DNA from 3 places in the Pseudoalteromonas sp. SG44-8 genome. Region 3 is predicted to be linked to each of the others. Evidence: predicted binding sites of a transcription regulator. Region 3 holds the regulator's gene; each other region holds the start of a gene.
The links. Region 3 encodes FliA, which starts transcription of late flagellar genes. Its sites were predicted from a motif close to CTAAAGNTNNNNNNNNNNNNGCCGATA; they were not measured.

Region 1: H5163_RS19750 (DUF5610 domain-containing protein) is a predicted target of FliA. The motif match lies at 1,886-1,912, and genes of this name have one in related genera.
Region 2: H5163_RS12295 (DUF4402 domain-containing protein) is a predicted target of FliA. The motif match lies at 1,636-1,662, and genes of this name have one in related genera.

The regions. Positions count from the first base shown of each region.
Region 1 covers NZ_JACJEQ010000042.1:1,157-4,703, reverse strand. Annotated here, with positions in the region: gene H5163_RS19760 (DUF523 domain-containing protein) at 1-406, shown strand, start outside; gene trmA (tRNA (uridine(54)-C5)-methyltransferase TrmA) at 412-1,512, opposite strand; gene H5163_RS19750 (DUF5610 domain-containing protein) at 1,942-3,063, shown strand; gene murI (glutamate racemase) at 3,127-3,547, shown strand, end outside.
Region 2 covers NZ_JACJEQ010000014.1:5,783-9,329, reverse strand. Annotated here, with positions in the region: gene galU (UTP--glucose-1-phosphate uridylyltransferase GalU) at 1-842, shown strand, start outside; gene H5163_RS12300 (SPOR domain-containing protein) at 965-1,597, shown strand; gene H5163_RS12295 (DUF4402 domain-containing protein) at 1,717-2,322, shown strand; gene H5163_RS12290 (DUF4402 domain-containing protein) at 2,333-2,803, shown strand; gene H5163_RS12285 (molecular chaperone) at 2,812-3,547, shown strand, end outside.
Region 3 covers NZ_JACJEQ010000007.1:106,088-109,634, reverse strand. Annotated here, with positions in the region: gene flhF (flagellar biosynthesis protein FlhF) at 1-1,072, shown strand, start outside; gene H5163_RS08200 (MinD/ParA family protein) at 1,065-1,925, shown strand; gene H5163_RS08195 (RNA polymerase sigma factor FliA) at 1,952-2,662, shown strand; gene cheY (chemotaxis response regulator CheY) at 2,703-3,086, shown strand; gene H5163_RS08185 (protein phosphatase CheZ) at 3,104-3,547, shown strand, end outside.

The DNA of each region.
Region 1 (3,547 bases), on a different contig from region 3:
GCGCTACGATGGTAGCGGACAACAGTTACTCCATCCTCAGCTTATCGCATGGCAGCAGCAGGAACGTATAGTCGCTTTTTGTCCTGAGATTGCTGGTGGTTTATCCACTCCTAGAGATCCTGCTGAAATCGTCAACGGTAAAGTGATTACCAATACTGGTGATGATGTGACACCGGAATTTCAGCTAGGTGCAAAACAAGCATTACGCCTTTGCCAACAGTACAATATTCGTTTTGCGCTATTAAAGGAATCAAGTCCTTCTTGTGGTCGTAATACAATTTACGATGGCTCGCACAGTGGTATTAAGGTGGTTGGAATGGGATTAACGGCTTCGCTATTAGAAAAGAATGGTATTAAAGTCTTTAGTGAGCAGCAAATGCCAGCGCTAGTAAAAGCACTGGCATAGATACTTTACAATTTACGTTGTAAAAATACCCCTGATTCAATGTGGTGGGTATATGGAAATTGGTCAAAAATCGCAAACCGTTTAACTTCATGAGTGCGAGTTAGGTGCTCTAAATCACGCTCTAGCGTATCAGGGTTACATGAGATATAAATAATACTCTCGTAGTTAGCCACCAAATCACATGTTAGTGTATCCATGCCTGCGCGCGGCGGATCAACTAAAATGGTCTGACAATCATAGCTGCTTAAGTCAATCCCTTCTAAACGTGAGAAGGTTCGTTCGCCTTTCATAGCTTGAGTAAACTCTTCGCTCGACATACGAATGATATCTAAGTTAGTTACGTTATTTTTAGCAATATTATACTGCGCTGAGTGTACTGACGATTTAGAAATTTCGGTTGCTAATACACGATTAAACGAACCAGCTAAGGCAATTGAAAAGTTACCGTTACCACAATAGAGCTCTAGTAAATCATTTTTTAGTGGTTTACATAAGTCTTGTGCCCACTCCAGCATCTTAATGTTTACTTTAGCATTTGGCTGCGTAAAGCTGTTTTCAACTTGTTGGTAAATAAGTTGCTGGCCATTAACTGTTAAACGCTCAGTAACAAAATCATCACCGAGTACTTCTTTTTGTTTGCGAGCACGCCCAATAAAATCAATTTTAAAGCGCTCACTCAATGATTCTTTTAGTGACTTGATAGCTGCTAGCCATTCTTCGTCGAGTGGTTTGTGATAAAGCAGACTCACTAAAATCTCACCGCTTAAACTAGAAAGATAATCTATTTGGAACAATTTACGACGCAAGACTTCACAGCCTTTAAGATTATCGATCATTGCCTGCATTACTTCCCCAATTAGCGGCGCTGCAGGGTCAAACACATCGACTCTGATTTTGTCTTTGGTGGCTTGATCAAACATAATGTGGAATAACTCATCGCCATCGTGCCATACTCTAAATTCAGCGCGTTGACGGTAATGAATTGGCTCAGAGGCAAAGACTTCTAATTGTTCAACACCAAAGCGTTGGAATTGCGCAATGATACGTTGCTCTTTTTCATTTAACTGTGCGTCGTATCCTGTTGTATCGATCTTTATAACCGCCATTACCTACTACCTTATTTCATTATGCTGTTTATCGGCGCTATTGTAGGGGGCAGGGATTATTTGTCTAGGGTCTGTTTATCTTTCTAGGTTAATTTTGCAGCTGTGCGTTTGGTTTTTAGGCAAGGCAGAGCCTATGTAGTGTGGTTATTCCCCATAAATAGGCGATAACGTAGCATAAATGCCAAACGCGCGCTGCCCGAAGGGTTCTGCCTAGGGGCGATTAACTCTTTGTTGCTCAATTTTTACTTAGCCCACTAGGTTACAAATCTCGCGCCGCGATTAAATCGCCCCGAGGTTGAACAAATTTTAATCCTTAAAGGTCAACAGGCCCTAATTTTGAGTAATAGCAAATGCTGTTTTTTTGTACATTTTACTTTAGTTATTTATTTTTGGGCCGATACTTAAGTAAGCAAAAATAGGAGTCGGATCATGAAAATTGGCAACTTTGGCTTTGTTCCAAACAACAACGTCAATAAATACAGTAACAAAGCTGCATTACAGCAACCTACAATACAGTCGCCTCAAGATAGTTACCAGCAACGTGGTAAAGAATTAGCAGCAAAAGTGTTAGGTGACAAAATGGCTGAGGCTTTAGGCTTACCTGTCGCGGAAGAGAAAAAAGACAAGCCACTATTTGATTTTGAAGAAATCGTCAAAAACGTTTTGGACTTTGTAACTGGTGCCGTTAAGAAAGCGCAAGTCAATGGAGCCGATAATGAAAAACTCAAAGGTATGCTTAGTGATGCACGCAAAGGTGTGCAAACAGGTATTGATGATGCTTATGGTGAATTAAAAGATACCGGTATTCTAAACGACGAAATTGAGCAGGGCATAGAAAAATCCAAAGAAGGTATTTTTAATGGCCTGGATGAGTTTGAAGAGGATTTATTTAACCCTAAACCGGATTCTGTCAGTGTTACTCAAGCACAGTATTTAAGTTTAAGTAATAATGCTCAGTATAACTTCACCACTGCAGAAGGTGACGAGGTGAGTATTAGTTTTGCTGATGCATTTAAACAGCAATCAGCCAGTAGTTATCAGCGTAATGGTCAAAATGAAGGCTATGCCAGTGCATCATCACAATCGCGGGAGTTATCATTTAGCATGTCAGTAAATGGTGACTTAAACGAAGATGAACAAAAGGCTATTAATGCAATGATGGAAGACTTGCAAAATGTTAGTAAAACATTTTTTGGTGGTGATTTGGAACAAGCCTTTGAACAAGCACAAGAGCTCAACTTAGGCAACGAACAGCTAGTCGCGTTTTCAATGGACTTAAAGCAAACTAAAACGTTTGCAGCAATAAAAGGCTATCAAGAGAATAAACCAACACCAGAGAAAGCTGTGGCTGAAAAAATAGCTCCATTTAATGACGATCTAAAAAATGCCTTTAATAAAGCGGGTGATCTTGGTTTGCAAAATGAACTGTCAGGCATTTTACAATGGTTAAATCAAGACCAAGAGGAAATAGGCAAATTAGTCGACTATACAAAATCAATGTTTGAGCAAATGAATAAATTGCGCTCAGCAGCACTAGAGAGTGAAGCATAAGCTTTATTTTCAGTATACCGCGTGGCAAACTGCTCAGCTTAGTTATTATAAGGAGCGAGTTGTTTGTCACCTCATATCATGGTTTTTGATTCGGGCATTGGTGGTACCACAGTGCTGAAGCATATTCAGCAATACATACCTGATGGCCGTTATAGTTATTTTATGGATAACGCCTACCTACCTTATGGAAAGCTGAGTCAACAAACCATAATTCAGCGCCTCACCGGATTATTAATTTTTATAGAAACACAACAATTACACGTTGATGTGTTAGTTATTGCTTGTAATACCGCATCTACTTCAGCACTGAGCGCGCTTCGCGAATTAACCACGATACCGATCGTCGGTGTAGTACCTGCAATTAAACCCGCCGCTTTATTATCTAAGTCACAGCATATTGCCTTATTGGCCACACCAACAACAGTACAAAGTAGTTATACACAACAGTTGATAAGCCAGCATGGTCAAGCTGTCACAGTACATT
Region 2 (3,547 bases), on a different contig from region 3:
GTATGTTGCCAGCTACTAAAGCTATTCCAAAAGAGATGTTACCGATTGTAGATAAACCCTTGATTCAATATGTAGTTAATGAAGCGGTTGCTGCGGGTATTAAAGAAATTGTATTAGTGACTCACTCTAGTAAAAACTCTATTGAAAACCATTTTGATACCAGCTTTGAGTTAGAAGCAACGCTAGAGAAGCGGGTTAAGCGTCAGTTACTTGCTGAAGTACAAGCTATTTGTCCAAAAGATGTGACAATTATTCACGTTCGCCAAGGTGAAGCAAAAGGGTTAGGGCACGCAATAAACTGCGCTGCGCCGATTATTGGTAACGAACCGTTTGTGGTTATTTTACCAGACGTAATTATTGATGACGTTGAAAGCGATCTTCAAAAAGATAATTTAGCTGAAATGATTACTCGCTTTAATGCAAACGGCGAAAGCCAAATAATGGTTGAGCCTGTGCCTATGCAGGATGTTGATAAGTTTGGTGTGGTCGATTTAGGCGACGTAAAGCTTGAACAAGGGCAAAGCGCAGCGATCCTTAATATGGTTGAAAAACCTCCTGTGCATAGCGCACCATCAAATTTGGCTGTGGTAGGTCGTTATGTGCTAAGTAAAAATATTTGGCCATTACTTGCAAAAACTCCCGCAGGCGCCGGCGACGAAATTCAGTTAACAGACGCAATTGCTATGTTGATGGAAAAAGAATCTGTTGCTGCTTATGCGATAAAAGGGCGTAGTCATGATTGTGGTAGTAAGTTGGGCTATTTAAAAGCTACTATTGAATTTGCACTGCGTCGTGATGAATTTAAAGATGAACTAAGTGATTTTATTAAAACCTTAGTTTAAGCTCATTTATTGAGCCTAACTTATAAAAGTGCCTTAGTGGCACTTTTTTATTGCTTAAAAATCCTGAAACTGGCACTGACTTTGCTTATAATATGGCATTATTTATTTTGTGATGCTAACAGATGATGTGTTTTAAAAAGCAAGCTTGGTATACCACAGTGTTGGTTACAGCAACTGTCTGGCTTAGTGGGTGCAGTAGTATTAATGCTAACCCGGTGGAACAGCAGCCTGCATTAATTTCTGATCAACAAGTCAAAGAGTATGTTCAGCAATGGCACTCGCAACAAGAGAGTATTACTCGTTTAGCTGCGATGGAGGAAGACTTGCAACTATTAATAATGGCACTTTCCTCTCAAACTGATATTGCAGAAAACCCAGCGGTGCTTCGCGAAGATAATGTTACGGAGGCTCATTATGCTGAAAAAATACAGACCCCTGATACTGCTAACTCCTCAAAAACTATCGAAAACCGCCCCCAGCCACTGTATAACAATTCACTGCCAGGCGCGCAACTTGGGCTGTATTTAAAACCGCAAAGAGTGAGAACGCAAATAACAAAGTTACAGCAGCAATATCCACAGGCATTTAGCCAATTAGATTTTGTAATGACTGAGCGTCAAAATAAAGGTGTTACCATGTATGGGTTACGAGTTGGGCCATTTCAAAATTATACTGAGGCCAATCTATTTTGTTCTTTAGCGCAAAGTTTAGGCCAAAAATGCCTGAGTGCTCCGTTTGTTGGTGAGCCACTTTAACTAAGCCAGTTATTTATCTGATTTTTATGTAATTAATCTTAAAGTAATTGTTCTAATTGCCGATAAATCTTATGATAGGGGCTCTTTATGGTAATGCCCCATTTTTATAAGGATTTAATATGAAACGATCTCTTCCAATACTTGCTGTGAGTATTCTAGCTATATCTTTTAGTGCGGTGTCTACTACTTCTACATTCCGTGCCGAAGTAACTGTGCAGAATGCAGTTAAATTAGACAAGGATGATGATTTAAGCTTTGGTACTATCCGTGCAGTTGCAGATTTATCTGGCACTCATGTTGCGAGTATAGTTGTTAATCCATTACCAGCTGCAAGTCCTGTCTCTACTAGTAGCTCTACAGGTACAGATGCTTCAATTTCGATCATTGATGATGGAGTTCCCGCTTCTTTTACTGTATCTGAAGCGGTTAAGAATGCACAATTAAAAATAATTAGCCCTACACAAACTACTTTAGAATATGAAGGAACTAAAGATGATGGGCGGCCAAACTTTACTATTGGGAACTGGACTTATGTAATTACTTCAGGCCCTAATGAAAACGAAACTTATACAGATGGAACACCTAATTTAATGGTTGATTCTACAGATGGAACAGTATCGTTCAATATAGGAGCGACACTTAGTACACCCGATTCAGCAGCGTTTTCTAAAGATTATGCTGATGGAGTCTATTCTGGTGATTTCCAAATCGAAGTCGCTTATTAAATCGCTTCTAGTGCGACTTTTACCTTATGCAGTGGCTGTAAGTATTTTAATTTACAGCCCTAACCATTTCGCAAATACCATAGAGCAACAGTCGCTTGATTTTGGCACGTTAGTCATACCAAGTAACAGTAATGTTAGTTCCGTGATAATCAAAGCGAACGGTGACATAAATACTATGGGTAAAATTTATGTACTAGAGAAAGGACGACCTGCTGAGCTATTACTAACCGATTTCCCTGCACATACAGAATTAACTATGCAATTAGTTAATTCTGTAACCTTACAGCACAACGCACAGGGTAGCAGCAGCGCCGATTTTGAAGTACGTCTTAATGGCTTTCCAAAATCTACCATCACTGATGATTTAGGTGAGGCGAAAGTGTTTATAGGCGGCACATTAATAACAAAACCTAGTAGTAAAAGCTATTCCGATGGCGACTACTCCTCAACTACTAACCTAGAAATTTCGATTGACTACTAAGGACTGAGATGTTCAATAAATTAACAGTGATGTGTGTGCTACTAACAGCATTTTTTAGCCAAATGGCCTTGGCAAACTTATTGATTTCACCTACCCGTGTTACTTTTGATGAACGCCAGCGTAGTGCTAAAGTCACGGTGATCAATAATTCTGATGAACAACGTACGTACCGAGTAGTCTGGAGTGAAAAACAAGCTTTACCAGGTGGGGGTTATAATAATTTAGCGCAAGTGACCGAAAACAGTTTATCGCCAATGACACGTTTATCCCCTAAGCAAGTGACCTTAGCAGCAGGTGAAAAACAAACTGTTAAAATTGCAATTCGAAAGCCAAAAGATTTGCAGCAAGGCGAATACCGCTCGCACTTATTATTTCAGGCTCTACCTAACGAAAATAAAGAGCAAAAATCAGGAATACAGATCAATATGATTATGAGCTTTAGTATTCCAGTTATTTATCGTGAACAGCCAGAGCAACCTGAGGTTACGATAACTCAGGCAAATATTATAAAAAATAGCAATCAAAGCAAGCCACAAATTCAAGTTCAACTGCAACGACATAACAACTTTAGTAGTTATGGAAAACTCAGCGCTTATATAAAAACAGCATCAGGCGAGAATGAGAAAGTAGCTGAAATTAGCAATTTAAGCCTGTATCCAGAAGTTGATACTACCATTGCAACACTGAGCCTATTTAAAGATAAACAGCTGCCAACACAGGGCAGTATTTTCCTCGATTATCAAG
Region 3 (3,547 bases):
AGCGCATAGTGATTTTGCTCGTCGCGATACTGCGCCGCGTCCACAAACGCAAGCACATAGCTTAGGTTTTGATGATGATCTAGAAAGTGGTTTTGATGATTTAGATACTCCGATGCCAACAAAAAGTGCAGCCAAAACAGATGAAATCACCGCTATGCGTGATGAAATGGCTGCGATGCGTCAATTACTTGAGTATCAGGTATCGGGTTTGATGCAACAAGATTTAGCGCGTCGCGATCCTACTCGCGCATGCATGATCGATCGTTTAGTTGGAATGGGTATCGACAGTGAAGTTGCAGAGCAAATGGCCTGCTTTATTCCGGACGATGTGTCACGTCAGCAAGCCTGGCAAGCACTATTGCAAATGGTTGAAAACCAAATGCATACTACAAATAACGAAATCCTTCGCCAAGGCGGGGTATATGCACTTGTTGGTCCTACTGGGGTAGGTAAAACTACAACCGTGGCAAAACTTGCAGCCCTTGGCGCACAAAAATATGGTGCAGATAAAGTTGCGCTAATTACCACTGATACTTACCGTATTGGCGCTTATGAACAGTTAGCTACTTATGGCCGGATCATCGGTTGTGGTGTAAAACAAGTTAAAGATGCCAATGAATTAGCAGAAGTTTTATATCATTTACGAAATAAGCGTCTAGTATTAATAGATACCGCGGGAATGAGCCAACGTGATTTACGTTTAACTGAGCAGCTAAATACATTAATGCGTAATCAACGTGTCGATATTCGCAATTATTTAGTGCTCAGTGCGACCGCACAAATTAATGTTTTACAAGAAACCGTAAGACATTTTAAGAAGGTACAATTAAGTGGCTGTATTTTCACTAAATTAGACGAATCATTAAGTTTAGGTGAGATTATTAGTATAGCGATTCAAAATCGCCTTCCAATAGGGTATCTTACTAACGGTCAGCGCGTTCCAGAGGACATTCGGGTCGCCAATGCAGAGAAATTAGTAAAAAAAGCAGAACAATTGTATTTAAAAAGAACAAAAGCACAACATTCACGACGCCAAGCAGTAGCGTCAAGCACAGTAGGGATGTATGATTAACACAGTATTAGATCAAGCAAGTGGCCTGCGTAAAATGAGTCAAAACAATAATAACGGCGTTAAAGTTATCGCTGTAACAGGTGGTAAAGGTGGCGTAGGGAAAACTAACGTCTCACTTAACACTGCGATTGCGTTGGGTCAGCTCGGAAACCGAGTGTTAGTTCTGGATGCCGATTTGGGTTTAGCAAATTGTGATGTGATGTTAGGGCTTCGGGTTGAACGTAATCTATCTCATGTACTATCAGGTGAATGTGAGCTCGATGAAATTTTAGTTGAAGGGCCTGCAGGAATTAAAATAGTACCAGCGACGTCAGGCTCACAAAGTATGGTGGAACTTTCACCATCAGAACATGCTGGATTAATTCGTGCTTTTAGTGAGTTGAATACCGAATTTGATATATTAATTGTTGATACTGCTGCTGGTATCTCTGACATGGTATTAAGTTTTTCGCGCGCAGCGCAAGATGTCATGGTAGTAGTATGTGATGAACCGACCTCAATAACCGACGCTTATGCATTAATCAAAGTGTTGAGTCGTGAGCATGGTGTGTATAAGTTTAAAATAGTTGCTAATATGGTGCGCAGTATGCGTGAAGGCCACGAACTATTTGCTAAGCTCTCAAAAGTAACGGATCGCTTTTTGGATGTCTCAATGGAATTGGTTGCAACAGTCCCTTATGATGAAAACATGCGTAAAGCAACTCGTCGTCAAAAAGTAATTGTTGATTTATTTCCAAATTCTCCAGCGGCAATTGCATTTAAAACATTAGCGACAAAAGCAGTTAAATGGCCTATACCTAATCAACCATCTGGCCATTTAGAATTTTTCATAGAAAAATTAGTAAACGGCTAACTATGACGGCATCGGTGAATAAAGCGATGGGATATCAATCGACACAAAATTTAAATGTGATTGTTGAGCGACATGCTTCTTTAGTTAAAAAAGTGGCTTGTCATTTGATCGCTCGTTTACCCGCGAGTGTGCAACTCGATGATTTGATTCAATCGGGGATGATAGGGTTAATTGAAGCATCAAAAAACTTTGATGCGACTAAAGGTGCAAGCTTTGAAACCTTTGCAGGCATTCGTATTCGTGGTGCGATGCTGGATGAAATGCGCCGAGGTGATTGGGCTCCTCGCTCAGTGCACCGTAATAGCCGCAGAGTTGCTGAAGCGATTAGTGAGCTAGAAAGCAGCCTGAATCGAGAACCTAAAGATAGTGAAGTTGCTGAAAAACTTGATATTACGCTAGATGAGTACCATCATATTCTTAGTGATGTAAATTCAAGTAAGGTTTTAGGTATAGAAGACTTGGGAATTGATGAAGATGTTATCACACCAGTGGGACATGATTTAGCACTAGACAAGCCCTTTAATAACGTTAAAAATGAACGTTTTAATCAATCATTATTAACAGCTATACAATCTTTACCTGAACGAGATGGGTTAGTATTGTCGCTTTATTATAATGATGAAATGAATTTAAAAGAGATTGGACATATACTCGATGTAAGCGAATCGCGTGTGAGTCAGATACATGGTCAGGCGATGATTAAGCTCAAAGCAAAAATCAATGACTGGATTAACTAGTAGTAAGTAAATATAGGTTCAGACCTCACCGGAGGATGTTTTGGATAAAAACATGAAAATTCTTGTTGTTGATGATTTTTCGACGATGAGACGTATTATCAAAAATCTGTTAAGAGATTTGGGTTTTACAAATGTACAAGAAGCTGATGATGGCTCAACAGCTTTACCGATGTTGCAGAATCAAGAATTTGATTTTGTAGTAACAGATTGGAACATGCCTGGCATGCAAGGAATTGACCTCTTGCGCGCTATCAGGGCCGATGACAGCCTGAAACACATCCCTGTTTTAATGGTAACAGCAGAAGCTAAAAAAGAACAAATTGTTGCTGCTGCACAAGCTGGTGTTAACGGCTATATCGTTAAACCATTTACAGCCGCAACACTGAAAACCAAATTGGAAAAAGTGTTTGAGCGTTTAGGTTAAATAAATAGGAGAGGCTTATGTCAGCACCAGCTGCGCCTCAGATCAGTTTAGAACAAGCCCGGCAGCTTGTGGTTTACCTTGAAAATGGTGAACAAGATAAAGCTGATCAGTTAATTATTGATGCGGCGTCAAAAGAGCAATCAGAATTATTTGCCGAAGTAGGCAAACTTACGCGTCAGCTTCATGATGCGTTGAAAAATTTTGAGCTTGATACACGTTTAGCTGATTTGACCAAAGACGCACTCCCCGATGCTAAGCAGCGTCTAAACTATGTTATGGAAATGACAGAGAACGCTGCTAATAAAACCATGGATGCTGTAGAAGCAAGTTTACCAATTGCCCAACAGCTTGCAGATGATATTTCAGACATTAAACCCACTTGGGATCGTTTAATGAATCGTGAAATTGAGCTAGGTGAGTTTAAAACATTATGCCACAGCTTAGATAAGTTCATGAATAGC